Regions from separate parts of the Streptomyces sp. NPDC057302 genome, predicted to be linked through region 3. Evidence: predicted binding sites of a transcription regulator. Region 3 holds the regulator's gene; each other region holds the start of a gene.

What was found. Region 3 encodes HrcA, which represses chaperone genes, less so after heat shock. Its sites were predicted from a motif close to TTNGCACTCNGNNNNNCNGAGTGCNAA; they were not measured.
Positions count from the first base shown of each region.
Region 1: the regulator HrcA is predicted to act here: its motif matches at 2,879-2,905, upstream of groES (co-chaperone GroES).
Region 2: the regulator HrcA is predicted to act here: its motif matches at 2,761-2,787, upstream of groL (chaperonin GroEL).

Region 1 covers NZ_JBHUZJ010000011.1:62,757-72,301, reverse strand. The annotation lists gene ACFUPX_RS11265 (SDR family NAD(P)-dependent oxidoreductase) at 1-515, shown strand, start outside; gene groL (chaperonin GroEL) at 678-2,300, opposite strand; gene groES (co-chaperone GroES) at 2,427-2,735, opposite strand; gene ACFUPX_RS11250 (polysaccharide deacetylase family protein) at 3,221-4,174, opposite strand; gene ACFUPX_RS11245 (methyltransferase domain-containing protein) at 4,266-5,474, shown strand; gene ACFUPX_RS11240 (RNA polymerase sigma factor) at 5,563-6,852, opposite strand; gene ACFUPX_RS11235 (YciI family protein) at 6,934-7,290, opposite strand; gene ACFUPX_RS11230 (MFS transporter) at 7,358-8,854, opposite strand; gene ACFUPX_RS11225 (TetR/AcrR family transcriptional regulator) at 8,926-9,545, shown strand, end outside.
Region 2 covers NZ_JBHUZJ010000018.1:75,362-84,906, forward strand. The annotation lists gene ACFUPX_RS16020 (esterase/lipase family protein) at 1-908, shown strand, start outside; gene groL (chaperonin GroEL) at 1,008-2,633, opposite strand; gene ACFUPX_RS16030 (cold-shock protein) at 2,944-3,147, opposite strand; gene ACFUPX_RS16035 (MoaD/ThiS family protein) at 3,572-3,847, opposite strand; gene thrC (threonine synthase) at 3,949-5,259, opposite strand; SAM riboswitch class I at 5,277-5,411, opposite strand; gene ACFUPX_RS16045 (glucosyl-3-phosphoglycerate synthase) at 5,580-6,524, shown strand; gene ACFUPX_RS16050 (hypothetical protein) at 6,581-8,689, shown strand; gene ACFUPX_RS16055 (trehalose-6-phosphate synthase) at 8,809-9,545, shown strand, end outside.
Region 3 covers NZ_JBHUZJ010000006.1:50,424-59,968, forward strand. The annotation lists gene ACFUPX_RS06840 (S41 family peptidase) at 1-2,739, opposite strand, end outside; gene ACFUPX_RS06845 (hypothetical protein) at 2,785-3,366, opposite strand; gene ACFUPX_RS06850 (VOC family protein) at 3,543-3,935, opposite strand; gene ACFUPX_RS06855 (16S rRNA (uracil(1498)-N(3))-methyltransferase) at 3,963-4,721, opposite strand; gene ACFUPX_RS06860 (nitronate monooxygenase) at 4,718-5,815, opposite strand; gene dnaJ (molecular chaperone DnaJ) at 5,998-7,134, opposite strand; gene hrcA (heat-inducible transcriptional repressor HrcA) at 7,135-8,151, opposite strand; gene ACFUPX_RS06875 (MBL fold metallo-hydrolase) at 8,351-9,094, shown strand; gene ACFUPX_RS06880 (DUF3097 domain-containing protein) at 9,129-9,545, shown strand, end outside.

The DNA of each region.
Region 1 (9,545 bases), on a different contig from region 3:
CCGGGTTCGGCAACAAGGGCCAGTACCTGGAGGTGTCGATCGAGGACGAGCTGACGATGCTCAAGGTGCACTGCGAGGCGGTGCTCCGCCTCACGTCGGCGGCGACGGAGTCGATGCGGGAGCGCGGTCGCGGGGGCGTCGTCAACGTCGCTTCGGTGGCCGCGTTCGTGCCGCGCGGGACGTACGGCGCGTCGAAGGCGTGGGTCGTGCAGTTCACGCAGGGCGCGGCGAAGGATCTGGCCGGCTCCGGGGTGCGGCTGATGGCCCTGTGCCCCGGATTCGTACGCACCGAGTTCCACGAGCGCGCCGGGATGGGGACGTCCAACATCCCCAAGTGGATGTGGCTCGACGCGGACAAGCTGGTCGCGGCGGCGATCGCCGACCTGGCACGCGGCAAAACCCTGTCCATCCCGGACCCGCGCTACAAGGCGCTGATGGGCGTGGTGAAAGTGACCCCGAGGGCGCTGCTCGGCGGGGTGACGTCACGTACGGGACGCAAGTACGGCCCGCAGTAAGAAGAGCGCCCCGTAAGGGGCCCGGGGAACTGCGCGAGGACGGACCACGCCCCGCGGTCGGCGACGGCGCGCAACCCGGCAGACGCGCATCCGAGAACGCACCGAGGCCCGGCGCCCCCAAGCGGGGGCACCGGGCCTCGTTCAGCTCATCGGAGCGACGGGTCAGTGAGAGTGACCGTGCCCGTGACCGGCGTCAGCCTCGTCCTCGGCCGGCTTCTCGACGACCAGGGTCTCGGTCGTCAGGAGCAGCGAGGCGATGGACGCGGCGTTCTCCAGCGCGGAGCGCGTCACCTTGACCGGGTCGATGACGCCGGCCTTGACCAGGTCGCCGTACTCACCGGTCGCGGCGTTGAAGCCGAAGCCCTTGTCGAGCTCGGCGACCTTCGAGGTGATGACGTAGCCCTCGAGGCCGGCGTTCTCGGCGATCCAGCGCAGCGGCTCGACGGCGGCGCGGCGGACGACGGCGACACCGGTGGCCTCGTCGCCCTCCTTGCCGAGGTTGCCCTCGAGAACCTTGACGGCGTGCACCAGAGCGGAGCCACCACCGGAGACGATGCCCTCCTCGACCGCGGCGCGGGTCGCGGAGATGGCGTCCTCCAGACGGTGCTTCTTCTCCTTGAGCTCGACCTCGGTGGCAGCGCCGACCTTGATCACGCAGACGCCACCGGCGAGCTTCGCCAGGCGCTCCTGCAGCTTCTCGCGGTCCCAGTCCGAGTCCGTGGACTCGATCTCGGCCTTGATCTGGTTGACGCGGCCCGCGACCTCGGAGGCGTCGCCGCCGCCGTCCACGACGGTGGTGTCGTCCTTGGTGATGGTCACGCGGCGCGCGGTGCCGAGCACGTCGAGGCCGACCTGGTCGAGCTTGAGGCCGACCTCTTCGGCGATGACGGTGGCACCGGTGAGGGTGGCGAGGTCACCGAGCATGGCCTTGCGGCGGTCGCCGAAGCCGGGGGCCTTCACCGCGACGGCGTTGAAGGTGCCACGGATCTTGTTCACGACCAGGGTCGAAAGGGCCTCGCCCTCGACGTCCTCGGCGATGATCAGGAGCGGCTTCGAGGCGTTGGTCTGGATGACCTTCTCGAGCAGCGGCAGGAGGTCCTGGATGGAGGAGATCTTGCCCTGGTGGATCAGGATGTACGGGTCGTCGAGGACGGCCTCCATACGCTCCTGGTCGGACACCATGTACGGGGACAGGTAGCCCTTGTCGAAGGCCATGCCCTCGGTGAAGTCCAGCTCCAGGCCGAAGGTGTTGGACTCCTCGACGGTGATGACACCGTCCTTGCCGACCTTGTCCATCGCCTCGGCGATGAGCTCGCCGACCTGCGGGTCCTGGGCGGACAGACCGGCGACGGCCGCGATGTCGGCCTTGTCGTCGATCGGGCGCGCGGTCGCGAGGAGCTCCTCGGACACGGCCTTGACGGCGGCGTCGATGCCCTTCTTCAGGGCGGCCGGGGAGGCGCCGGCGGCTACGTTGCGCAGGCCTTCCTTGACCAGGGCCTGGGCGAGGACCGTCGCGGTGGTGGTGCCGTCACCCGCGATGTCGTTGGTCTTGGTCGCCACCTCCTTGACGAGCTGCGCGCCGAGGTTCTCGTACGGGTCCTCGACCTCGACCTCACGGGCGATGGTGACGCCGTCGTTGGTGATGGTGGGGGCGCCGAACTTCTTGTCGATGACGACGTTGCGGCCGCGGGGGCCGATCGTCACCTTGACCGTGTCGGCAAGCTTGTTGACGCCGCGCTCGAGGGCGCGACGGGCGTCCTCGTCGAACTTCAGGATCTTCGCCATGGGAGCGGTTCAGCCCTCTCGAAACTCGGGTTTAACGAGCTGCGCCCCTCGCCGCCCGGCAATCAGCGGGGTGACCAGGGGCGCAGCTCAAAAAAGTAAAACTGGTGAAGCGGGTGAAGCGGTGAATTACTTCTCGACGATCGCGAGGACGTCGCGAGCCGAGAGGACGAGGTACTCGTCGCCGTTGTACTTCACCTCGGTGCCGCCGTACTTGCTGTACAGCACGACGTCGCCGACCTTCACGTCGAGCGGCAGGCGCTCGCCGTTCTCGAAGCGCCCCGGGCCCACGGCGAGGACAGCACCCTCCTGGGGCTTCTCCTTCGCGGTGTCCGGAATGACCAGGCCGGAGGCCGTGGTCTGCTCGGCGTCGAGCGGCTGGACCACAATGCGGTCCTCGAGCGGCTTAATGGCAACCTTGGAGCTGGCGGTCGTCACGATCCGGTCTCCCCCTTCGGAGATCTACGGGGTTAACAGTCTGGGGTGGCGACCAGGTGGATCCGTCGTCGCGGGTGCCGGACCTGCCCGTCGCTGTTGGCACTCTCCAGTGGTGAGTGCCAAGCCCGAGACTAGGACGACGATTAGCACTCGGTCAAGCGGACTGCTAATTCGCTGACGCGGGTCTTATCCGGGTGGAGCGCTTTTCGGGGGCACGAGCCCGGCCTCACGCCCCTCCGGGCAGCGGTTCCCGGCAGGCGGCGACTGCGTCCCCGTAGCCATGCGCCGCCCGGTTTCCGGCGCTCCCGCGGGGGGCGCGCAGCTCGGCGAGGCCCCCGGTTTCCTCGGCGGGACCTTCTCGGCGGCCTTGCGGCCCAGGCGTTCGATCGGATCGACCGACTGTGCGCACCCGGTGAGCAGCGCGGGCGCGAGCACGCCCGCCGCGAGGGCCGCGGCGAAGTAGCGGTGCGCCCGCGCCCGCCCGGTCACAGGTAGTCCTCCAGCCTGGCCACCGCGTACCCCTTGTCGGTGACCGTCTTCATGACCTTGCGGATCATGTCGGGCATCGTGCCCTTCCAGTCCTCGCGCCCCCGGAAGTGCGTGAGGATGATGTCGCCGGGATGCAGGTCCCGGTCCCACTCCCGCCAGTCCATGCGGTTGGGGAAGGCCTCGGACGCCCACAGCGGGACCGCCTTGATGCCGCAGGACTTGGCGGCGCGCAGCGAGTCCACGTTGTAGTTGCCGTACGGCGGGCGGAAGAGTTCGGGCCGCTTGCCGTAGCGCTTCTGGATGGTGTTCTGCATGCCGCAGATCTCGCGGCGCTGCCCCTCGTACGAAAGCCCCGGCAGATAGCGGTGGTTGAGGGTGTGGTTGTTCAGCGTGACACCGCGGGACTGCATCTTCTTGAAGTAGCCGTAGTCCTCCTTGACCAGGTAGTCACTGAGGAACGCGGTGTACGGGATCTTCAGCTCGCTCATCATCTTGAGCAGCGCGGGGTCCTTCTCGGCGCCGTCGTCGATGGTCAGGAAGACGATCTTCTTCTTGGTCGGGACGGTCGTGAAGACGGGCGGCAGACTCGCCTGCCCCTTGACCTCGAACCCCTTGCGGGTGGTGATCCGCGGCTTCTGGGCCGGCGGCAGCGGCGCGGTCAGCGGGGTCTTCGCCAGGCCCCAGCGCTTCGCGGCGGCGGCGCGGGCGACCTCGGCGACGCGGAGTTTCTGGGCGTAGGTGTCGAGGGCGCGGGCGGGCGGCGCGTCCAGGCGCTGCTGGCCGGGGGCGGGATTGACCCCGCCGTCGGAGCCCGACGCACAGCCCGAGGCGATCGCGGCGACGGTGAGCACGGCCGCCGCGGCCCGCACCCGCCCCCGCGCCCTGCCCCACGCCGGGACCTGACCCTTCCGTCTCGCCCCGAATTTGTCGTTTTGTCGTACTAGTTGCATGGCGCCGGATCTTTGCAGCTCACGGCCCTGCGGACGGGCCGACACCGCCGCCGGGCGCGCACCATCCACCGACTGGCCCACAATGGGCCGGGTGAACGACCTCGACACCGCCCTGACCTCCTTCGCCGCGCTGCTCACCGCCGAAGGCCGGTCCCTGCTCGATCTCGACGAGGTGCGCGAGGCCGATCCGGCCCGGGAGCTGGCCGTCGCCACCCGTCTGCGCCGCGAGCACCCGGCGGAGCTGGTCACGGCGGTGCTCGCGCAGGCGCGGCTGCGGCGGCGGGCGGTGGCGAAGTTCGGTGGGCCGGACGCGGGGCGGATGTTCTTCACGCCGAACGGCGTCGAGCAGGCGACGCGCACGAGCGTGGCCGTGCACCGCGCCGAGAGCTTCAAGTCCCTCGGCGTGCGCAGCGTGGCCGATCTCTGCTGTGGCATCGGCGGCGACGCGATCGCCCTCGCGCGGGCCGGTATCGCCGTCCTCGCCGTCGACCGCGACCCGCTGACCTGCGCGGTGGCGCGCGCGAACGCGGACGCGCTGGGACTCGCCGACCTCATCGAGGTGCGCGAGGCCGATGTCACCGAGGTCGACACGGCCGCGTACGACGCCGTCTTCGTGGACCCGGCGCGGCGTGGCGGCCGGGGCCGCATCTTCGACCCCGAGGCGTACTCCCCGCCCCTCTCCTGGGCCGTCCGGGCCGCCCGCAAGGCTCCGCACGCGGCGCTGAAGATCGCTCCCGGCATTCCGCACGAGGCGGTGCCCGCCGAGGCCGCGGCGGAGTGGATCTCGGACGGCGGTGACGTGAAGGAGGCCGTGCTGTGGTTCGGCACGGACACCCCGTCGTCGCATCGCGCGACGCTGCTGCCGTCGGGCGCGTCCCTGTGGTCCTCGCTCGACGCGATGCTGCCGGATCCGGCGGTGCGGGCGGTGGGGCGCTATCTGTACGAGCCGGACGGCGCCGTCATCCGGGCGCATCTGGTGGCGGAGGTGGCCGCGCGGGTGGAGGGCGGACTGATCGACGAGACCATCGCGTACGTCACCTCCGACGCGCTGCACGCGACTCCGTACGCGGTGGCGTACGAGATCACCGATCAACTGCCCTTCGGGGTGAAGAAGTTGAAGGCGGTGCTGCGGGAGCGGGAGGTCGGGATCCTGACGGTGAAGAAGCGGGGCTCCGCGGTGGAACCGGAGGAACTGCGCCGCAAGGTGAAGCCCCAGGGCAAGAACTCGGCCACCGTTTTCCTGACCCGGGTGGCGGGGGCGCCGACGATGCTGATCGGGCGGCCGGTGGTGGGGAACTGACTTTCTTTTCCCCAACCCCGCCCCTTCCCGAAAACCGGCTGCGCCGGGGCCTTGCCTGCCGTCATCACCGGCTTCGCCGAGTTCGTCCTCAATCGCCGGACGGGCTACAGGATTCAGCCCGCCCCAGCAACAACTCCCGCTCCCGCCCATTGCGCGTGAGCCCCGCCGCCCGCTCGAACTCCTCCCGCGCCTCCGCCACCCGACCGAGCCGCAGCAGCACGTCACCCCGCACACTCGGCAGCAAGTGATAGCCCTTCAGGGCAGGTTCAGAGGCGAGGGCGTCCAACAGCGGCAGCGCCTGCGCCGGTCCCTCGGCCATCGACACCGCCACCGCGCGGTTCAGTTCGACCACCGGTGACGGGGCGCGGGCGGCGAGGAGTTCGTAGAGGGCGGCGATCTGCGGCCAGTCCGTGTCCTCGTACGACACGGCGTTCGCGTGGCAGGCGGCGATCGCGGCCTGGAGCTCGTAAGCTCCCGGGCCGCCCGTCGAGACGGCCCGCGCACGGGCGAGCGCCGCGAAGCCCCGCCGGATCAGCGGCCGGTTCCAGTGCCGGCGGTCCTGGTCCGCGAGGAGCACCGGCTCGCCCTTCGGCCCCGTCCGCGCCGCCGAGCGGGACGTCTGGAGCTCCAACAGCGCCGCGAGGCCGTGCACTTCGGGCTCCCGCGGCATCAGGGCGGCCAGCACGCGGACGAGCCGCAGCGCGTCCTCGCACAGCGACGGCCGCAGCCAGTCGTCGCCCGCCGTGGCCGCGTACCCCTCGTTGAAGATGAGGTAGATGACTTCGAGCACCGAGCCGAGCCTGGCCTCGCGCTCGGCTCCGTACGGCACTTCGAAGGGCACGCCCTTGGCCGCGAGGGTCCGCTTCGCGCGCACGATGCGCTGGGCCACCGTCGCCTCGGGGACCAGCATCGCGCGGGCGATCTCCGGCGTCGTGAGCCCGCCGAGCAGCCGCAGGGTGAGCGCGACGCGGGCCTCGGCGGAGAGCACCGGGTGGCAGGCGGTGAAGACGAGGCGCAGGAGGTCGTCGTCGATGTCGTCCGGGTCGGCGGGCCCTTGGACATGGGGCGGGGCCGCCTCCAGGTCGCGGCCCATCTCCTGGAGCTTGCGCTCGTAGCGCTCCCTGCGGCGCACGAGGTCGATGGCGCGGCGCTTGGCGGTGGTCATCAGCCAGGCGCCCGGGTTGTCGGGGACGCCGTCCAGCGGCCACTGTTCGAGCGCGGCGACCAGCGCGTCCTGCGCGAGCTCCTCCGCGATGCCCACGTCGCGCACGATCCGCGCGACACCGGCGATCAGGCGCGGGGACTCCATCCGGAAGACGGTCTCGATGGCGCCGCGGGGCGCGTCCGGGCGAGGGGGCTCTGAAGAGTGGTCCTTCACGGCCACCCATCAGAGCACCCCGCGCGGGGCACCGCAAAGACCCGGCGCCCGCACCCCGTGGATCGGGCCCGGCCCCGTGGCTCAGCCCTCGATGATCTCCCGGACCTCCGCCGTCACGGTCCACTTCTCGTCGTGGGTCCTCAGGAAGCGGCCGGCCCACTCGACGGCCTCGGCCCTGTCCTTGCACTGCGTGATCGAGTAGCCGCCGACGACCTCCTTGGCCTCGGTGAACGGGCCGTCCGTGACGGAGAGCCGGCCGCCCTCCCAGTGCACCTGGGTGGTCTGGGCGCTTGGCGTGAGGCCCGCGGTGTCGAGCATCACCCCGGCCTTGGTGATCTCTTCGAGGAGCGCGCCCATGCGCTCGCCCATCTCGGGGCTGGGGCCGCCCTCGGGAGAGTTCTTCTCGTCGACGCGGATCATCGTCAGAAAGCGCGGCATGGTGATGTTCCCTTCGGCTGTCGCGCGCCCCGCGGGCCACGCGACGGGCGGGGCTTCTTCCCGCCTCTCACCTCTGCGTCGAACGGGATACGCCCGGATCGACATCGTCTCCGAGGTTCTTCGAAATTTCTTCCTGAGCGGGCGGCGGAGCCGAAGGGGAGGGCGAAGGCGTACGCGCCGGATGCAGCACCGCGGTGGCCACCGCCGCCGCCACCAGCAGCGCCGCGGCGACGCCGAACGCCGTCGCGTAACCCTCCGCGAGCGCGCCCACCCCCCGGCCGGCCCCCGTCACGCCCGACGCCACCGTCACCAGCACGGCGAGCCCCAGCGAACCGCCCAGCTGCCGCGAGCTGTTGAGCAGCCCCGAAGCCATGCCGGTCTCCTCGGCGGCGACACCGGACGTCGCCGCCGTGCCCAGCGGCACGAAGCACATGCCGATGCCGACGCTCGCCACCAGCGAGGGCCCCACGACCGACCCCAGGAAGGTGCCGCCGGGCCCGACGGTGAGGGCGAACCACACGAATCCCGCCGCCCCGAGCAGCCCTCCGGTCACCAGAAGCGCCCGCTCCCCGAGGCGCCCGGCGTTCCGTGCCGAGACCACCGACCCGGCGACGATGCCCGCGCAGAACGGCAGGAAGGCCGCTCCCGCCCGCGTCGGCCCGTACGACATGACCTCCTGGAGGTAGAGCGAGGTGAAGTAGAAGGCGGCGAACTGCCCGGACGACATCAGCAGCGCGAAGGCGTTCGCGGAGAGCACGGGGCGATTCCTGAGCAGGCCGGGGCGCAGCAGCGGCTCACGCTGCCGGAACTCGACGACGGCGAACGCGGCGAGCAGCGCGAGCGCCGCGCCGAGGGTGCCCAGGGTCGTGCCGGATCCCCAGGCGTACGTCTCCGTGCGGACGAGGCCGAGGACGAGCGCCGCCATGCCCGCCGTGACGAGGAGCGCCCCCAGCACGTCGAGCCGGGGCGCGGGAACGGTGCGCCGGTCGGCGGGCACGCCGTGCCGCGCGAGGAGGAGGGCCGCGAGCACCACCGGGACGTTGATCAGCATCACGGAGCGCCAGCCCGCCCAGTCGGTGAGCACCCCGCCCGCCATCACTCCGACCGCGCCGCCGAGCGCCCCCGCCGCGCCCCAGAGCCCGAGCGCACGCGCACGCGCGGGCCCGGCCGCGTAGGTGACGGTGATCAGCGCGAGCGCGACGGGTGCGAGCGCCGCCGCTCCCGCACCCTGCACGGCCCGCGCCGCGACGAGCTGCCCCGGCGACTGCGCGAGCCCGCCCGCCAGGCTCGCGACGCCGAAGACCGCGAACCCGGCGATCAGGGTGCGCCGCCGCCCCACCAGGTCGGCCAGGCGCCCGCCCAGCATGAGGAGGCCGCCGAAGGCGAGCGCGTAGGCGTTGACGACCCAGAGCAGCGAATCGGCTCCGAAGCCGATGTCGTCGCCGATGTCGGGCAGCGCGATGTTCACGACGGACATGTCGAGGGAGACGAGGAACTGCACGGTGAGCAGCACCGGCAGCAGCCAACGGGCCCCTGAGGACTTCGGGTCAGCGGGATTCACCATGCCGACAGACATTACTATACGCGTATAGAAAATACAGGGGCGTGCGCCACCGCCACGGCACGGGCGCGACAATGAGCCACGTGGAAGCAGAGAAACCAGCGCCGGAAGCAGCGAAGCCGGGCCCGGAGAAGTCGGGCGAGCAGCAGAAGAAGAAGCGCGGTCGCCCCAGCCGCATCGACCTCGACACGATCGTCGGCATCGCGCGCCGCATCCTGCAGGAGGAGGGCGTGGCCGCCCTGAGCATGCGCAGGGTCGCCAAGGAGGTCGGCACGACGCCGATGGCGCTCTACCACCACGTACGCGACAAGGACGAGCTCCTGATGCTCACCCTGTCGGGCACGGCCGACTCGGTCCCGCGCCCGGAGCTCCCCGACGACCCGCGCGAACGGCTGCTCGCGGTCTCGGTGCACATGCACGGCACGCTGGCGCGGATGCCCTGGGTGGTCGAGGTGCTGAGCCTGGGCGATCTCACCGACAAGGGCGCGCTGTGGATGGTCGAGGAGATCGTCGCCACCTGCGTCGACTGCGGGCTGACCACGCCCCAGGCCGTCGCCGCCTACCGGACCATCTGGCACTGCGTCTACGGCGACCTGGTCTTCCGGCAGGCGATGGCCCGCCGCGCCGACGAGCCGGACCGGGGGCGCCACTTCCCCGGCATGCTCACGGACGCGGACGCCGGCGAGCTCCCCCA
Region 2 (9,545 bases), on a different contig from region 3:
GCAGCGCCTCGATCCTGGACAACGCCAAGGCGGCCAGGTCGGCGATCCAGGAGGCGATCGCGCGGCGCGTCGGCGACCACGCGCTGACCGTCGGCGGCTTCAGCATGGGCGGTCTGATCACGCGGTACGCGCTCGCCAAGATGGAGCACGAGAGCGTCGACCACGAGACGGCGGTCTACCTCTCCTACGACAGCCCGCACCGCGGCGCCTGGGTCCCCCTCGCGCTCCAGTCGTTCGCGCACTACATCCGGCGGCTCAACGCGGCCTTCTCGAACCAGATGAACAGCCCGGCCGCGCGCCAGCTCCTGTGGCAGCACATCTCCGAGTGGGACGACAGCCCCGAGACCGACAAGCAGCGCATCGAGTTCCTCGCCGAGCTGGAGCGGGTCGGCGGCTGGCCGCGGCGGCCGAGGAAGATCGCCGTTTCCAACGGCGTACGCACGGGCGTGGGCAACGGCATCGCCCCCGGCGAGCAGGCGTTCCACGGCAAGGGCCTGGCCATCACCGGCACCCACCTCTACACGCAGCGCACGGGCGCCGAGCAACTCGTCGCCCAGCTACGGGTGGTGACCCTGCGCAAGCCGCAGATCCGCACCTCGGGGATGCCCGAGATCGACGGCGCCCCCGGCGGCACCCTGGAGGGCTTCGGCATCCTCGCCGACGAGCTCGACAAGATCCCCGCGATCATCGGCCTCGGCTCGGAGGCGGAGATCCGCGAACACTGCTTCGTCCCCTCCGCGAGCGCGGTGGCCCTCCGGGACATCGACAGCCACGAGAAGCTGTACGACCCGTTCCCGGAGCAGTCCGAGGACAGCGAACTCGACGAGTACCTCTGCGCCTCCCACAACGAGGGCCACACCCTGGTGACGGAGGAACTCTCCACCTGGATCCTGGACCGCCTGCCGTAGCCGCACCGCTCGCCGCGCACAACGCCCGAGGGCGGCACCCCTTCGTGAGAAGGAGTGCCGCCCTCGGTACGTACGGGACGCAGATCAACCAGAGGTCGATCAGAAGTCCATGTCACCGCCCGGCATGCCGCCGCCGGCCGGGGCAGCGCCCGCCTTCTCCGGCTTGTCGGCGATGACGGCCTCGGTGGTGAGGAACAGCGCGGCGATGGACGCGGCGTTCTGCAGGGCAGAGCGCGTGACCTTCGCCGGGTCGAGGATGCCCTCGGCGATCATGTCGACGTACTCACCGGTCGCGGCGTTCAGGCCGTGGCCGACGGTCAGGTTGCGCACCTTCTCGACGACGACACCACCCTCAAGGCCGGCGTTGACCGCGATCTGCTTCAGCGGGGCCTCAAGGGCCAGCTTCACAGCGGCGGCACCGGTGGCCTCGTCGCCCTCGAGCTCAAGCTTCTCGAAGACAGCGGCGGCCTGGATGAGCGCCACGCCACCACCGGCGACGATGCCCTCTTCGACGGCGGCCTTCGCGTTGCGAACGGCGTCCTCGATGCGGTGCTTGCGCTCCTTGAGCTCGACCTCGGTCGCGGCACCGGCCTTGATGACCGCAACACCGCCGGCGAGCTTCGCCAGGCGCTCCTGCAGCTTCTCGCGGTCGTAGTCGCTGTCCGAGTTCTCGATCTCGGCGCGGATCTGGTTGACGCGACCCTGGACCTGGTCGCTCTCACCGGAGCCGTCGACGATCGTGGTCTCGTCCTTGGTGATGACGACCTTGCGGGCACGGCCGAGCAGGTCGAGACCGGCGTTCTCCAGCTTGAGGCCGACCTCCTCGGAGATGACGGTGCCACCGGTGAGGATGGCGATGTCGCCGAGCATGGCCTTGCGGCGGTCACCGAAGCCCGGAGCCTTGACGGCGACGGACTTGAAGGTGCCACGGATCTTGTTGACGACCAGGGTCGACAGGGCCTCGCCCTCGACGTCCTCGGCGATGATCAGCAGCGGCTTGCCGGACTGCATGACCTTCTCGAGGAGCGGAAGGAGGTCCTTCACGTTCGAGATCTTCGAGTTGACGATCAGGATGTACGGGTCGTCGAGCGACGCCTCCATACGCTCCATGTCGGTGGCGAAGTACGCCGAGATGTAGCCCTTGTCGAAGCGCATGCCCTCGGTGAGCTCAAGCTCGAGCCCGAAGGTCTGCGACTCCTCGACGGTGATGACGCCTTCCTTGCCGACCTTGTCCATCGCCTCGGCGATGAGCTCGCCGATCTGGGTGTCGGCGGCGGAGATGGAGGCCGTAGAAGCGATCTGCTCCTTGGTCTCCACGTCCTTGGCCTGCTCGAGCAGGGCGCCCGAGACGGCCTCGACGGCCTTCTCGATGCCACGCTTGAGGGCCATCGGGTTGGCACCGGCGGCTACGTTGCGAAGGCCCTCGCGGACCAGCGCCTGCGCCAGGACGGTCGCGGTCGTCGTGCCGTCACCGGCGACGTCGTCCGTCTTCTTCGCGACCTCCTTGACCAGCTCGGCGCCGATCTTCTCGTACGGGTCCTCGAGCTCGATCTCCTTGGCGATGGAAACACCATCGTTGGTGATCGTGGGGGCACCCCACTTCTTCTCGAGGACGACGTTGCGACCCTTGGGGCCCAGGGTCACCTTGACGGCGTCGGCGAGCTGGTTCATGCCGCGCTCGAGGCCGCGCCGTGCCTCCTCGTCGAACGCGATGATCTTGGCCATGTGAAGTGGTCCTCCCGGACAGGGGTGGCATGCTCCGGATCGCGCCAGTGCCCGCGACGGACGGCCTGCAAACCGTGTGGTTCCTTGCCCCACCCGGCCTGCGGGCCTCACTGACCCGACCCAAGTTCTGTCACTCTCACTCGGAGAGTGCTAACGCCAATGATTAGCACTCGACCCCTGCGAGTGCAAGCGCCTCTCACGGATCCCAGACGTACGAGGGGCCCGCGTCCCAAACGTACGAGGGGCCCGCACCCCTGTCGGGATGCGGGCCCTTCGTCACTCGCTAAGTCGCTGGCCGATCGCGCCGAGATCAGACGGCGAGCTTGACCATGTCCGCCTGCGGACCCTTCTGGCCCTGCGAGATCTCGAACTCAACTCGCTGACCTTCTTCAAGGGTGCGGTAGCCGTCCATCTGAATCGCGCTGTAGTGGACGAAAACATCCGCACCACCGTCGACCGCGATGAAGCCGTACCCCTTCTCCGCGTTGAACCACTTGACGGTGCCCTGAGCCATGCCTAACTCCCCTATTACTGGCCCTTGCACGGATCCGCACTTCGCGGACCCGGGTCAGACCTCACCCCCCCAATGGGTTGTGGAGGCGTGCGCCGGAACGCGTCGACCGCGGCTGAATGTATCTGTCCAACTGCCCTCTGCAACAGGTCAATCGGACGAGAATTCTGGGCACGCCTGATCGGTGATAAGCGGAGGTTTTACCGGAGTTCAGGGCAAGTCGGGCCAGGCAAATGCCGCGAGAAGGGCAAATGGGCAGTTCACTTTGGCTACTTCTTGTCGCCCTCAGGGCGACTTCGTATATGCGCTCGGCACAAACGGGGAAGCTCGCTTCCCAACTGTACCGCGCTCAACCACATGGAATTGCCCCCTCCACTTCTCTCGCGGAGGGGGCAACAAGGATTACGCAGGGTATTTCCTTAAAGGATCAACCACCGGCGACGGCAGGAATGATGGAGATCCCCGCGCCGTCCGGCGTCGCGGTCTCCAGGCCCTGCTCGAAGCGGACGTCGTCGTCGTTCACGTACACGTTCACGAAGCGCCGCAGCTTGCCCTGGTCGTCCAGGACGCGGGCCGCGATACCGGCGTGGTTCTTCTCCAGGTCGGCGATGACCTCGGAGAGATTCGCACCCTCGGCGGCGACCTCGGACTGACCGCCGGTGTAGGTGCGGAGAATGGTGGGGATGCGGACCTTGACGCTCATGGATTCACCTCGGGTTGTGCGGGCCCCTTGAGGGGCGCGGGGAACTGCGCGACCAGCCACGACGGTCCGCAGACGGAAAGAAGGCTCAGACCCTACGGCGGCTAACCGGCGAGACCGGCGGAGCGAAACGCGTCAAGGCTCGGCTTGATGGTCGCGGTGGCCTGCGAGGTCTCGGCGACAGCGTCAAGCGTCTTGAGGCCGTCACCGGTGTTCAGCACGACCGTGGTGAGCGAGGGATCAATGAGCCCCGCCTCGATCAGCTTCTTGGTGACGCCCACCGTCACACCCCCGGCGGTCTCCGCGAAGATGCCCTCGGTCCGCGCCAGAAGCTTGATCGCGTCGACGACCTGCTCGTCGTTCACGTCCTCCACCGCACCGCCCGTCCGGCGCGCGATGTCCAGGACGTACGGCCCGTCGGCCGGGTTGCCGATGGCCAGGGACTTGGCGATCGTGTCCGGCTTCTGCGGGCGCACGACGTCGTGCCCGGCCTTGAAGGCGGTCGACACCGGCGAACAGCCCTCGGCCTGCGCGCCGAAGATCTTGTACGGCTTGTCCTCCACGAGCCCCAGCTTGATGAGCTCCTTCAGACCCTTGTCGATCTTCGTGAGCTGCGAGCCCGACGCGATCGGGATGACCAGCTGGTCGGGCAGCTGCCAGCCGAGCTGCTCGCAGATCTCGTACGCGAGGGTCTTGGAACCCTCGCCGTAGTACGGCCGCAGGTTCACGTTGACGAAGCCCCAGCCCTCGCCCAGCGGGTCGCCGATGAGCTCGGAGCAGAAGCGGTTCACGTCGTCGTAGTTGCCCTCGATGCCGACGAGCTCACCGCCGTAGACCGCGGCCATGACGACCTTGCCCTGCTCCAGGTCGTGCGGGATGAACACGCAGGAGCGGAAGCCGGCACGGGCGGCGGCCGCGCCCACGGCGCCGGCGAGGTTGCCGGTGGAGGAGCAGGAGAGGGTGGTGAAGCCGAAGGCGCGCGCCGCCTCGATGGCCTGCGCGACGACCCGGTCCTTGAAGGAGTGGGTCGGGTTGCCGGAGTCGTCCTTGACGAACAACTTGCCCTGCTCGACACCGAGTTCACGGGCGAGGTTGTCGGCCTTGACGAGCTTGGTCCAGCCGGGGTTGATGTTCGGCTTCTCGGCCACGTTCGCCGGGACGGGCAGCAGGGGCGCGTAACGCCAGATGTTGTCGGGGCCGGACTCGATCTGCTTCCGGAGCGCCTCGGGGTCACCGGTCGGCAGGTCGTACGCGACTTCGAGCGGGCCGAAACAGGCCTCGCAGGCGAAGATCGGGCCGAGCGCGTAGAGCTCACCGCACTCGCGGCAGGAAAGGCCCGATGCGGGGCCGAGATCCACGGAACCGGAGGTGGTGGAGGGGGTGGATTCGTTCGTTGCGACAGTCTGCGCAGCCATGGAGGCGAGGCCCTTTCTCCTCATCTTCCCCGCGGCGAATCTCACCGCGAGACGGAATTGGCACCTTCCCCACCGAGACCTCGCGTGCGCGGTCGGCGGGATGGTTGCCGGGGCTTCAACGGGCCGTATCCCTCTGCCCCTCTGGATGAGCGGTATGGCGCCGGGCTTTTGGGGGCCCAGGGCATTTGTTACGCGATGACCCCCGACATGCGATGGTCATCCGCGTTGTTCAAGACTGTAACCGACGGCCTGGACCCTTGAGATAGTCGTCCGCACCGCGAGATGGATCACATGTAGGCCACACACAGGAGGAGCAACCCGTGCTGGAAGAGGCCGAGCGCTGGCTGACCAGGCGTTCCTGGTCCGTTGCCGACCGTCCGCTCAGCGCACTCGTCGCCGCCAAACGGGCTTCGGGAGCCTCGGTGAGTGTCGTCCTGCCCGCGCTCGACGAGGAGGAGACGGTCGGCGAGATCGTCGCCGAGATCCGCCGCGAGCTGGTCGAGAAGGCCGCCCTCGTCGACGAGCTCGTGGTGATCGACTCCGGCTCCCGTGACCGCACGGCCGAGGTCGCGCGGGACGCGGGTGCGCGGGTCGTGCACCGGGACGACATCCTGCCGCGCGTTCCGGCCGTGCCCGGCAAGGGCGAGGTCCTGTGGCGCTCGCTCCTGGTGACCGGCGGTGACATCGTCGCGTTCGTCGACGCGGACCTGCGGGAGTTCTCGGCGGACTTCGTCACCGGGATCGTGGGCCCGCTCCTGACCGAGCCCGACGTGGACCTCGTGAAGGCGATGTACGACCGCCCGCTGGACGGAACCGCAGGTCAGGGCGGCCGGGTCACCGAGCTGATGGCGCGCCCGCTGCTGAACATGCACTGGCCCCAACTGGCCGGGTTCGTGCAGCCGCTGGGCGGCGAGTACGCGGCGCGCAGGTCCCTCCTGGAGCAGCTGCCGTTCCCCGTCGGTTACGGAGTGGAGCTGGGCCTGCTGGTCGACGCACTGCACACGGTGGGCCTTGACGCCCTCGCGCAGGTCGACGTCGGCGTGCGCAAGCACCGCCACCAGGACGGGCAGGCGCTCGGGCGGATGGCCGCGGCGATCTACCGGACGGCGCAGCTGCGCCTCGCGCGCGGCCATCTCGTACGGCCCGAGATCACCCAGTTCGAACGGGGCGAGCAGGGGTTCGAGCCGCGGACCCATGCGGTGGACACGGAGGAGCGGCCGCCGATGGCCGGCATCGCGGAGTACACGGCTCGCCGCGTGGCGTAACCACCCAAAGCCGGGCATTTTGTCTAAATTTCCCACTTATGTGGGTCAGACAAGTAATGGGAAGCGCGCGACGCGTCGGCGGCGTGGCCATGGCCACGGCCGGACTCGCGGCAGGAGCGCTCGGCGCCGCCGCCGTGCCCGCCGCGGCGGATGTGGTCGAGCCCTTCGCCAAGCGTTACGACGAATCGCTGTACGGCGACTTCAAGACCATCGGCAACACGGTCATGGGCTGCCCGACGACGCCCGCGGACATGGCGGCGCGCTGCGCCACCGCCGCGGACGGCCAGGGCCGCGACAACAACAACACCTTCGTCATGCAGCGGATCAACACCGCGGGCATGGACCCCGACCACGGGTCGAGCACCGGCCGGGTCGCGATCCCGCCCGGCGCGAAGGTCGCGTACGCGCGCCTCTTCTTCGGCGGCAACGACGGCACGTACAAGGGCCCGAGCGGGGCCCAGCTCAAGCGCTGCGACATCTCCGGCGCCGACGTACGGCCCTCCCCCGGCGACCCGCTGGACGCGGTGCCCGCGGTCAGCGTGGCCGGCAACACCCCCGCGAAGGTCACCCCGGCCGACCTGGTCAAGGACCCGGCGTCGACCAACGGCCCGCACTACTACACCGGAGAGGCCGACGTCACCGACCTCTTCGACGGCGTGACCGGCAGCGGAAGCCCCGTCCCCGTCGCGGTCGGCGACATCTGGGCGCCCACCGGCAAGGGCTGCGTCGCGGGCTGGTCCCTCACCGTCGTCTACAAGTACGACGCCCCCAACGACGACCACGCCCCCGACCGCCGCAACGTCTACGTGTACGGCGGCCACGTCCTCCAGCGCTCCACGTCGCCCGCCACCAGCGTCAAGGTCGACGGCTTCTACCGCACCGACGGCAAGCCGCGCGCCAGCGTCACCGCGTACGAAGGCGACTGGAACACCCCGGGCGACCGGTTCGCGGTCGGCGGCAAGAACATCACCGAGGCGCACACGGGCAACACCAACAACTTCTTCATCAGCGAGGACGACGGCGCCCTCGACCCGAGGATGGCCAACAACCTCTCCATCGACGCCAAGGAGTTCGACGTCACCGGCAGCGGGACCCGCGCGCCCGCGGCGGCAGAGCCGATCCCCGTCGGCGCGACCTCCACGACGCTGAGCTTCTCCACGAAGGGCGACACCTACGTCCCCTCCGCCTTCGCGCTCTCCGTCCCGGTCCCCGACCTGGAGGTGACGAAGACCGCGAGCCCCAAGAAGATCAAGCCGGGCGGCACCCTGACCTACACGGTCAAGGCGAAGAACATCAGCAAACTGAACTACCCGAACGCCAAGTTCAGCGACGACCTGACCGACAACCTCGACGACGCGACGTACAACAACGACGCGAAGGCGAGCACCGGCGACGTCTCGTACACGAAGCCGAAGATCAGCTACACCGGCGACATCCCGGCCGGGAAGACCGCGACGGTGACGTACTCGGTCAAGGTCCACGACCCCGTGAGCGGTGACGGCAAGCTGCTCAACGACGTCGACGTCGAGTCCCCGCGCTCCAACTGCGACGCGGGCAGCACCGACCCCAAGTGCGGGGCGGCGCCGGTCATCGAGCGCAAGCAGCCGATGGTGAAGGTCTCCAACGTGCCCGCACGGCGGACCGCGCCGGTGTGCAGCAACGTGAAGAACACCATCACCATCAAGAACCCCTCGGGCAGCACACGCACCGCGGCCACCGCGTCCTGGCAGGTGACGCCCGGCTCCAAGCCGGTCGCGAGCAGCGGCAAGGTCGCCAAGCAGGGCGGCAAGTACGTCTGGAAGGGCGATGTCCGCCCGCACGGCAAGGTGACCATCACCCAGCAGGTGAAGGTGTCCTGCACGGCCGGTGCGGTCCGGGTGATCACCGTGGCGGCGCCCGGCAGCAACTGCCCCAGGACCGACAGGGGCGGCGACGACCCCTGCACCTCGGCGATCCTCGCCCGCCGGGTGCAGGCACGGCCCGCGCCGCAGGAGCCGCAGAGCGGGCACGGGGCCGGGTCCGGGCCCGTGGGTCAGGCGGACGGCGCCGGTCAGCTGGCCGACACCGGCAGCGACTCGGACACGATGCTGTACGCGGGCCTCGCGATCGCCCTGTGCGCACTGGGCGCGCTCGCGGTGGCGGCGGCGAGAAGCAGACGGGACTAGTCAGGGAGCAGCAGACGGGACGACCGCCCGTCTGCTGAAGCTCCCCGATGTATACGGCCGGGCCCGCCACGGGTCCGGCCGTACGTTTGAGCGCATCCGGGAAGGGCTAGGTTCGGCACATGGTCTCCGAGCACGCCCCCGCCCAGATCCTCGTCGCGTCCAACCGCGGCCCCGTCACGTACGCCCTGGAGGAGAACGGGGAGCTGACGGCCAAGCGGGGCGGCGGCGGACTCGTCTCCGGGCTCAGCGCGATCGGCGACTCCGCGGGGGACTCCCTGTGGGTCTGCGCGGCCCTGGGGGACGGTGACCGGGAGGCCGTGCGGCGCGGGGTCGGTGAGCCGGGGGTGCGGATGCTCGACATCGACGCCCAGGTGCACGCGGACGCGTACAACGGGATCGCGAACTCGGTGCTGTGGTTCGTCCACCACATGCTCTACCAGACGCCGCTCGAACCGGCCTTCGGCCCGGAGTTCCGTGCCCAGTGGGCGTCGTACGAGACCTACAACCGGGCCTTCGCCGAAGCGCTCGCCCAGAGCGCGGCGGACGGCGCGGTGGTCCTGGTCCAGGACTACCACCTGGCCCTCGTGCCGGGGATGCTGCGCGAACTCCGCCCCGACCTGCGCATCGGCCACTTCTCGCACACGCCGTGGGCGCCGGTGGACTACTTCCGGATGCTGCCGGACGACATCGCCGAGCAGCTCCTGCGGGGCATCCTGGGGGCCGACCGGGCGGCGTTTTTGACGGGGCGGTGGGCGGACGCGTTCACGGAGTGCTGCGTGGCGGTCGTCGGCGGTACGTCGGGGACGCGGATCGGGGTGCACGGGCTGGGGGCGGACGCGGACTTCCTGCGGGAGCG
Region 3 (9,545 bases):
CACCACGAGCCCGTCCCGAGCCACCTCCACCCGCAGGTCCCGGTGGATCTGCGCCCACCCGGGCGCCTGCATGTCCGGCACGTGCAGATACCCCAGCCGCCCCCCGGAAGCCCCGTGGACGTACGCACGCCGGTCCGCCACCCACGCGTGGTAGCGCAACGGCTCCTCGTCGTCGACCGGGATCACCACCGCGTGGCGCGGATCGCCCCCGCCCGCGGGCGACACCGTCAGCTCCACCGGCTTGCCCGCCGTACCCACGAGCAGCGGCCCGGGACCCGCCACCGGATCGACAGGACGCCCCGCCACGGCCAGCAGCGCGTCACCGGCCCGCACCGCGACCCCGGGCGCGGCAAGCGGCGACCGGGCGGCGGGGTCCGACGTCTCGGAGGGCAGGATCCGGTCGATCCGCCACGCACCGTCCGCGCCCCGCGAGACGTCCGCCCCGAGCAGCCCCTGCCGCACCGCCGAACTCCCCCAGGCCCCGCCCCCCATGACGTACGCGTGCGACGTCCCGAGCTCCCCCGCGACCTCCCACAGCAGGTCCACGAGGTCGTCGTGCGTGGCCACCCGGTCAAGGACCGGCCGGTAGCGGTCGAGCACCCCGTCCCAGTCGACACCCCCCAGGTCGGGCCGCCAGAAGTTGTCCCGCATCAGCCGCCCGGCCTCGTCGTACATCTGCCGCCACTCGGCGGCCGGATCGACGGTCTGGCGGACCCGTGTGAGGTCGACGGTGATGTTCGAGTCGGAGGTCTCGTCGCCGGAGGCCCGCCGGTCGCTCGGCACGACCTTCAGCTTTCCGTCGGCCCACAGCAGCACCCGCTTGCCGTCACCGCTGACGGCGAAGTGGTCGGCGTCCGAGGCCAGTTCCTCGATGCGCTGCTGCACGAGGTCGTAGCGTTCGAGCTCGGTCCGCGGATCGGGGTCCGACGGGGTGGCACGGGACGCGCCGAGGACGCCCCGCACGGGGTGCCGCAGCCACAGGACGCCGTCCTTGGCGGCCCGCAGGGTCGAGTAGCGGGCCGCCTCGACGGGGAACGGCACGATGCGGTCCGCGAGCCCGTCGAGGTCGATGCGGGTGACGGGCGAGCCCTCGCTGTCGGGGGTCTCGTCCTTGTCGGGCGCCTCGAAGGGCCGCCCGTGCCGCTGCGGCCCGAAGGGCGAGGGCGTGGTGGCCGCCAGCGTGATCAGGTACGGCCGCGATCCGCCGACGAAGGCGAGGTCGAAGACGTGCTCGTCGTAGACGGGGTCGAAGGCCCGCGCGGACAGGAACGCCAGGTGCTTGCCGTCCAGGGTGAACGCGGGCGCGTAGTCACGGAACCGCAGCGGCGTCGCCTCGGAGACGGACAGGTCGGCCGTGTTCGCCAGCTTCAGCTGCCGCAGCGGACTCGGCCCCGCGTGCGACCAGGCGAGCCAGGCCGAGTCCGGCGAGAAGACGAGCCCGGTGGCGTCCCCGTGCTCCCCCCGGTCGACCTCGCGCACCTCGCCGCTCTCCCGCTCCACGAGGAGCACCCGCCCGTCGTGCGAGGCGACGGCGGCCCTGCTGCCGTCGGGCGCGACGGCGAGCCCGAGCACCCTGCCCAGCTGCCCGCCGGCGATCCTGCGCGGCGTCGCCCCCGGCGCGAGCCCCGTGGCCGGTGCGAACTGGAGCGCGTCGTCGCCCTCCGCGTCCGTCACCCAGACCACGTGCTCCTCGCCGTCGACGCGGAACGTCCGCGGCAGCCGCGCCCGCACCCCGTGCTCGGCGGCGAGCGCGCGGGCGGGCCCCTCCCGGTGGGTCACCCAGTGCACGCCGCCGCGCACGGAGACGGCGCTGCCCCGGCCCGTGTGGTCGGGCGCGGCGGCGCCGAACCAGCGCGCCGCGGTGACGGGGAACGGCTGGAGGTCGGTGCGCTGACCGCCGAGGCGTACGTCGAGACGGCGTGGCTCCGCCTCCGCCAGATCGTCCAGGACCCAGAGTTCACCGGCCGACGCGTACACGACGCGCACGCCGTCGGTGGCGGCGTGCCGGGCGTAGAAGCCGTCGACACCCGTGTGCCGCCGCAGATCAAAACCGTCGGCCAGCGAGGAGTAGACGGCGCCGACGCCTTCGTGGTCGGAGAGGAAGGCGATGCGCTCTCCCACCCACAGCGGGTACTCGATGTTCCCGTCGAGCTCTTCATGGACGCGTACGAAGCGCTCCTCGCCGCCGTCCTCGTCTTCCCCGCGCCGGATCCAGAGCTTGCCCGCCGTGCCGCCGCGGTACCGCTTCCACCAGGCGGCCTCACGGCCCATCGGGGCGGAGAGCAGCAGGACTTGGCCGTCATCGGGCCCGTGCGCCACGTCGCCCACGATGCCGAACGGCAGCGTGTCCGCGGGCCCGCCGTCCAGCGGAACGGCCCGCGCCCAGCTGCGCCGCAGCGAGGCCTGCCCGGCCGTGCTGATCGCGAGGACCCGCCCGTCCGGGGTCCAGCCGCGCACCGCCGTGCGTGAACTGCCCCAGTGCGTGAGGCGCTTGGATGAGCCGCCGTCGACCGGCGCGACATGCACCTCGGGGGCGCCGTCACGCGTGGACGTCCAGGCGACGGTCGTGCCGTCCGGGGAGATGCGGGGGTGGTTCACGGGCATGTTGTCGGCGCTGACGCGCCATGCCCGGCCGCCGTCGAGAGGAGCGACCCAGACGTCGTCCTCAGCGGTGAAGGCGACCAACTCGCCGTGCAGATGCGGAAACCGAAGATACGCAGGGTGTCCAGTCAGTGTCACCAAGCCAGCCTAGGCAGCCGCGGCGGCCCCGGACAGGGTTTTGGATCACTTGCCCCTGATGCACGAGCAGGTCGGGTCGGGTGTCCGCGGCGGCGGATCGGGCGTGACGGTCACCGTGACCGTCGGTCCGGGCTGCTGGTCCGGCGGCTGGGTCGGCCGGTCGCCGCCGGGGTCGTCGCCGCCGCCGCTCCCGTCGTCGCCCCCGGAACAGTCGCCGAGCACGTCCACCCGGAACCACTCCTTGCCGTCGACCTTGGCGGTCAGATTCCCGCGTACGCAGTGCCCGTCGACGACCGACCACACCTTGCCCTTGACGGTGATGTCGCTGGTGTCGTCCGAGCCCTTGCCCTCGGCCTGCCCCTGGCAGTCGACGGTGGCGACGGCGTCGCGGTCCGGCGAACCGCTGGAGGGGGTGACCCGGCCGGCGAAGCGGGCGGTACAGCTGATCCACAGGACGTCGAGGTGCTGGCTCTCCAGCTCCTTCGTCGCCATCTCGTCCGTGGTGATCGCGATGGCCGCGGCGTTCATGCCCCCGTCGACCGGATCGCACGCGGCGGCCCCGATCACCGCCGCCCCCGCGAACCCGACGGCGTACAGCACCCGTCGGCGCCGTCCGCGTACGTCCACCGCACGATCACGTAAGCGCCTCAAAGCCCCCATAGGCGGCAGAGTGCCACTGCGAGCCGCCTGACGGTAGTCCCCTTTGCGTCCACTCCGGGCGCGGCTTGTCGCCGTACGGCCAGAAGTGGCTCAACCGCTACGAGCCTTGAGCCGTCCGCCCGTCCGCCGAAGCGGCGGCACCCTCAGCCCCGCAGCAGCAGCCACTCCTGCAGCTCCACCAAGTTCCCCTCCGGGTCCTTGAGATGGGCGACCCGCATACGGCCGGTCAGCGGGGCCGGGCCCTGCGCGATGGTCCCGCCCCGCTCGACGATCTTCTCGCAGTACGCGTCGAGGTCGTCGACCCGCAGTACCACCAGTGAGCGGTGTCCGGTCGCCGACTCCTCCAGTTCGTCGAGGAGTTGGGCCATCATCGAACGGTCCTGGAGCGCGATGCCCGCGGAGCCGGTCGACGGACTGAATTTCTCGTACGGTCCGTCCACCGCCCCGGACTGCGGCTTGAGGCCGAGGATTCCGGCGTAGAAGTGATAGCAGGCGCTGAAGTCCGATACGAGCAGCCGCACTTGGGCCAGTTCCACGGCATCCCCCTTACCCGGCGCGGGGGTTCAGGACCAGCGGCCGGTGCGCCCGAGGAGCAGTGCGGCCGCCGCCGTCCCCGCGGTCGACGTACGCAACACGCTACGCCCCAGGCGGTACGGCTTGGCGCCGCTGCCCGCGAACGCCGCGAGCTCGTCCGGGGAAACGCCGCCTTCGGGGCCGACGACGAGGACGATGTGCCCGGCGGCGGGAAGCTCGGCGGTGGCCAGCGGCTCGCTGCCCTCCTCGTGCAGGACGGCGGCGAAGTCGGCCTCGGCGAGCAGCGCGGCGACCTGCTTGGTGGACGCGGCCTCCGCGACCTCGGGGAAGCGCACCCGGCGGGACTGCTTGCCCGCCTCGCGCGCCGTGGCACGCCACTTGCCGAGTGCCTTGAGCCCGCGCTCGCCCTTCCACTGCGTGATGCAGCGCGACGCGGACCAGGGCACGATCGCGTCGACGCCGGTCTCCGTCATGGTCTCGACGGCGAGTTCGCCGCGGTCGCCCTTGGGCAGCGCCTGCACGACGGTGATCCGGGGCTCCTGGGGCGTCTCTTCCCGTACGGAGTCCATCCGCAGGATCAGCCGGTCCTTGCCCTCGGTGTCCAGGACCACGCAGTCGGCCCAGCGCCCGGCCCCGTCGGTCAGGACGACGTCCTCACCGGCGTGCAGCCGCTTCACGGAGACGGCGTGGCGCCCTTCGGGACCGTCGAGCACGTAGCGTCCCGCGCCGCCCGCGGCGGTCTTCTCGAAGGTCTCGAAGGTCTCGACGACGAAGACGGGTGCGGTCACGCCTGGCTCCCGGGCTGGGTCCCCTGCTGTCCTTCGGCCGCCAGCGCGGCCTTGGCGTCGGCCAGTTCGGCCGCGAGGACCTCCACGAGCTGCCCGGCGGGAAGCTCCCGCGACATGCGGTGTCCCTGGCCCGCCCACAGCGCCATGCCCTGCGCGTCACCGGCCTTGGCGGCGGCCTTGCGCAGGCCGCTGGTGAGGTGGTGGATCTGGGGATAGGCGGCGGGGGCGTACGGACCGTGCTCGCGCATGAAGCGGTTGACCAGGCCCCGCGCGGGGCGGCCGGAGAAGGCGCGGGTCAGTTCGGTGCGGGTGAACAGCGGGTTGGTCATGGCCTGCTTGTGCAGGACGTTCGCGCCCGACTCGGGGCAGACCAGGAAGGCCGTGCCGAGCTGCGCGGCGTCGGCGCCCGCCGCGAGCACCGCGGCGATCTGCGAGCCGCGCATCAGGCCGCCCGCCGCGACGATCGGGATCTGCACGGTGTCGCGCACCTGCGCGATGAGCGAGAGGAGGCCGAGCCCGGCGCCGTCCGTCTCGGGGTTGTCGCGGTGCGTGCCCTGGTGGCCGCCCGCCTCGATGCCCTGCACGCACACGGCGTCGGCGCCGGACCACTGGGCGGTCTGCGCCTCTTCGGGCGTGGTGACCGTCGCCACGGTGATCGTGCCGACCCGGGCGAAGGCGTCGAAGACGTCGCGGGTGGGGCATCCGAAGGTGAACGACACCAGCGGCACCGGGTCCTCGACGAGGATCGCGAGCTTGGCGTCGTAGCCGTCGTCACGGCCGCTGTCCGGGTCGCCGAGCTGCGTCTCGTACCAGGCGGCCTCACCGGCGAGCTGGTTGCGGTAGACGTCGACGGCGGCGGCGTCCGCGTACTCGGGCTGCGGCATGAAGAGGTTCACGCCGAACGGGCGGCTCGTGAGCCCCCGCAGCTGTTTGATCTCCTGGTACATCCCGTCGGCGGTTTTGTACCCGGCTGCGAGATATCCGAGCCCCCCTGCCTCGGAGACGGCCGCGGCGAGCTGGGGGCACGAGGCGCCGCCCGCCATGGGGGCCTGCACGATCGGTAGGCGGCAGAGATCGGTCAGTGCGGTGGACATGAACGCATCGTGCCATGCCCTGGGCGGGGGGCCGAATCGCGCCTCGCGAGGGCCCTCGGGGCCCCGTGAGGGGGCGCGGGGAACCGCGCGAGCAACCACCGGCGACCGGCGGACGAAGACGGCAGAGCGCCCCCGGCGCGGGTATCCGCTGCCGGGGGCGCAAAGAGGCACTGCTCAAGGCGCTACCGCCCGTTGAACGCGTCCTTCAGACGCGAGAACAGACCCTGCTGTCCCGGCTGGAACTGCCCCGTGGGCCGCTCCTCGCCGCGCAGCACCGCGAGCTCCCGCAGGACCCGCTCCTGCTCCGCGTCCAGCTTGCTCGGCGTGAGGACCTCGACGTGCACGATGAGGTCGCCTCGCCCGCCGCCCCGCAGGTGCGTGATGCCCCTGCCGTGCAGCGGAACCGACTGGCCGGACTGCGTGCCCGGACGGATGTCGACCTCTTCCAGGCCGTCCAGCGTCTCCAGGGGCACCTTCGTGCCCAGGGCCGCTGCCGTCATCGGGATGGTGACCGTGCAGTGCAGATCGTCCCCGCGCCGCTGGAACACGGCGTGCGGCAGCTCGTGGATCTCCACGTACAGGTCGCCGGCGGGGCCGCCGCCGGGGCCGACCTCGCCTTCGCCCGCGAGCTGGATCCGCGTGCCGTTGTCGACACCCGCGGGGATCTTCACGGTGAGCGTCCGCCGCGACCGGATGCGGCCGTCGCCGGCGCACTCCGGGCAGGGGGTGGGCACGACCGTGCCGAAACCCTGGCACTGCGGGCACGGGCGCGACGTCATGACCTGACCGAGGAAGGACCGCGTGACCTGCGACACCTCGCCGCGACCGCGGCACATGTCACACGTTTGAGCGGATGTCCCCGGCGCGGCACCTTCACCGCTGCAGGTCGTACAGACGACCGCCGTGTCGACCTGTATGTCCTTGGTGGTCCCGAAGGCCGCCTCGTCCAGGTCGATCTCGAGCCGGATCATGGCGTCCTGGCCGCGGCGCGTGCGCGACCGGGGGCCACGCTGCGACGCCGTACCGAAGAACGCGTCCATGATGTCCGAGAAGTTGCCGAAGCCACCGGCTCCGAAACCGCCCGCACCGCCGCCGCCCGCCTGGGACAGCGGGTCGCCGCCGAGGTCGTAGACCTGCTTCTTCTGCGGGTCCGACAACACCTCGTACGCGGCGTTGATCTCCTTGAAGCGCTCCTGAGTCTTCGGATCCGGATTCACGTCCGGGTGAAGCTCACGGGCCAGCCTTCTGAAGGCCTTCTTGATTTCGTCCTGGGAAGCGTCGCGGCGCACGCCTAGTACGGCGTAGTAGTCCGTGGCCACTTACGACTCCGCCAGGATCTGTCCGACGTAACGTGCCACTGCGCGTACTGCTCCCATCGTTCCCGGATAGTCCATGCGGGTCGGGCCGACCACGCCGAGTTTGGCTACTGCCTCGCTGCCCGAACCGTAGCCGACGGAGACCACGGACGTGGAGCTGAGTCCCTCATGGGCGTTCTCGTGACCGATCCGTACGGTCATGCCCGAATCTGTGGCCTCGCCAAGCAACTTGAGCAGAACGACCTGCTCCTCAAGAGCCTCCAGGACGGGCCTGATGGTGAGGGGAAAGTCATGTCCGAAGCGGGTGAGATTGGCCGTTCCGCCGATCATCAGCCGCTCCTCGGTCTCCTCGACCAAGGTTTCGAGGAGTGTGGAGAGCACCGTCGCGACCGTGCCCCGGTCCTCCGCGTCGAAGGACTCCGTCATGTCCTGCACCAGCTGCGGCACGTCCGCGAAGCGGCGGCCCGCGACCCGGCTGTTGAGCCGCGCCCGCAGATCCGCCACCGAGGTCTCGCCGAACGGGGCGGGACAGTCGATCATGCGCTGCTCGACCCGGCCGGTGTCCGTGATCAGTACGAGCATCAGGCGGGCGGGGGCCAGCGAGAGCAGCTCCACGTGCCGCACCGTCGAACGCGTGAGGGACGGATACTGCACGACCGCGACCTGCCGGGTCAGCTGCGCGAGCAGCCGCACCGTGCGGGCCACGACGTCGTCGAGGTCGACGGCGCCGTCGAGGAAGTTCTGGATGGCCCTGCGCTCCGGCGCCGCCATCGGCTTGACGCCGGCGAGCCGGTCGACGAAGAGGCGGTACCCCTTGTCCGTCGGGATGCGCCCCGCGCTCGTATGAGGCTGGGCGATGAACCCTTCCTCCTCAAGCGCCGCCATGTCGTTGCGGACGGTGGCCGGTGAGACCCCGAGGCTGTGCCGCTCGGTGAGCGCCTTGGAGCCGACGGGCTCCTCGGTGCCGACATAGTCGTGGACGATGGCGCGCAGCACCTCGAGCCTGCGTTCATTGAGCATCCGCGCACACCTCCACCTTTTGCCCTGAATCCTGTCTGCCTGATGTCTCGCCTGGCACTCACCTGGGGCGAGTGCCAGCCTCCACCGCGCCCAGTGTACGGCCGTGAGGTACGGCCCCGGCAAGGGCCGGACCTCCCATGTCGGTCCGAGGGGCGGGGCAGCGGCTGCCAAGCCGCCCGTGCGGGGCTAGCGTCGGCTTATGGACGTGGCACTGGCATGGGACGCGGCGGGTTGGGAGCGGCTCGCGCCGCACGTGGGGCGGCGGCGCCTGCCGGTCTGGGACTGTACGGCGGGCCTGGTCGTCGGCGGCGAATCGGCGCTGATGATCGAGGCGGGGGCGACCCTGCGCGAGGGGGCCGAGCTGCGCACCCAGGCGCGCGGCATCCTCGGCGGAGGGCGGCGGGTCACCCACCTCGCCCTGACGCACCCGCACTTCGACCACGTCCTGGGCGCCGCGGCGTTCGCGGGCGTGGAGGTGTACGGCGCCGTGGGCCTCGACGCGCTCCTGGCGAGGGGCCGCGACGAGCTGCGCGACGACGCCGTCCGGCACGGGGTCGCCCCGGACGCGGCGGCGGAGGCCGCCGATCTGCTCGTCCGCCCGCACCACTCGGTGTGCGGGGAGTGGACGCTCGATCTGGGCGGCGGGGTGCAGGTCCTGCTCGCGAACGTGGGCCCCGGGCACTCGGGCCACGACCTGGCGGTCCTGGTCCCCGGCACGGACGGCTCTCCGGAGATCGTCTTCTGCGGGGACCTGGTCGAGGAGTCGGGCGAACCGCAGGCGGGCCCGGACTCGGTCCCCGCGCGGTGGCCCGCGGCGCTCGACCGGCTCCTCGAACTCGGCGGGGAGGACGCGCTGTACGTGCCGGGGCACGGTGCGGTGGTGGATGCGGCTTTTGTTCGTGCGCAACGCGCCACACTGGCGGCCCGCTTCGGCGTGTCGTAGCCGGTCGTACGCCCCTTCTCCTATCGTCATCCAAATGCGCCAGTACTCCGCAGACCTCACCCCGCCGTGGAAGAAGCCGAAGCCCGTGCCGGAGGTCGCCGCGGAGGTGGACCTCGTGGTGGAGGAGCTCGGCTCCGGTTTCTGCGGGGCGGTGATCCGCTGCGAGAAGACGGCGCAGGGTCCGACGGTGACGCTGGAGGACCGCTTCGGCAAGCACCGCGTCTTCCCGATGACTCCCGGGGGCTTCGCCCTGGAGGGCAGGACGGTCACGCTCGTCCGCCCGTCGGCCGCCGCTCCTCCGGTACGTCCCACGCGTACCGCGTCGGGTTCGGTGGCCGTGCCGGGAGCGCGGGCCCGGGTCGCCCGCGCCGGGCGGATCTACGTCGAGGGCAGGCACGACGCGGAGCTCGTGGAGCGGGTGTGGGGCGACGACCTGCGGATCGAGGGCGTC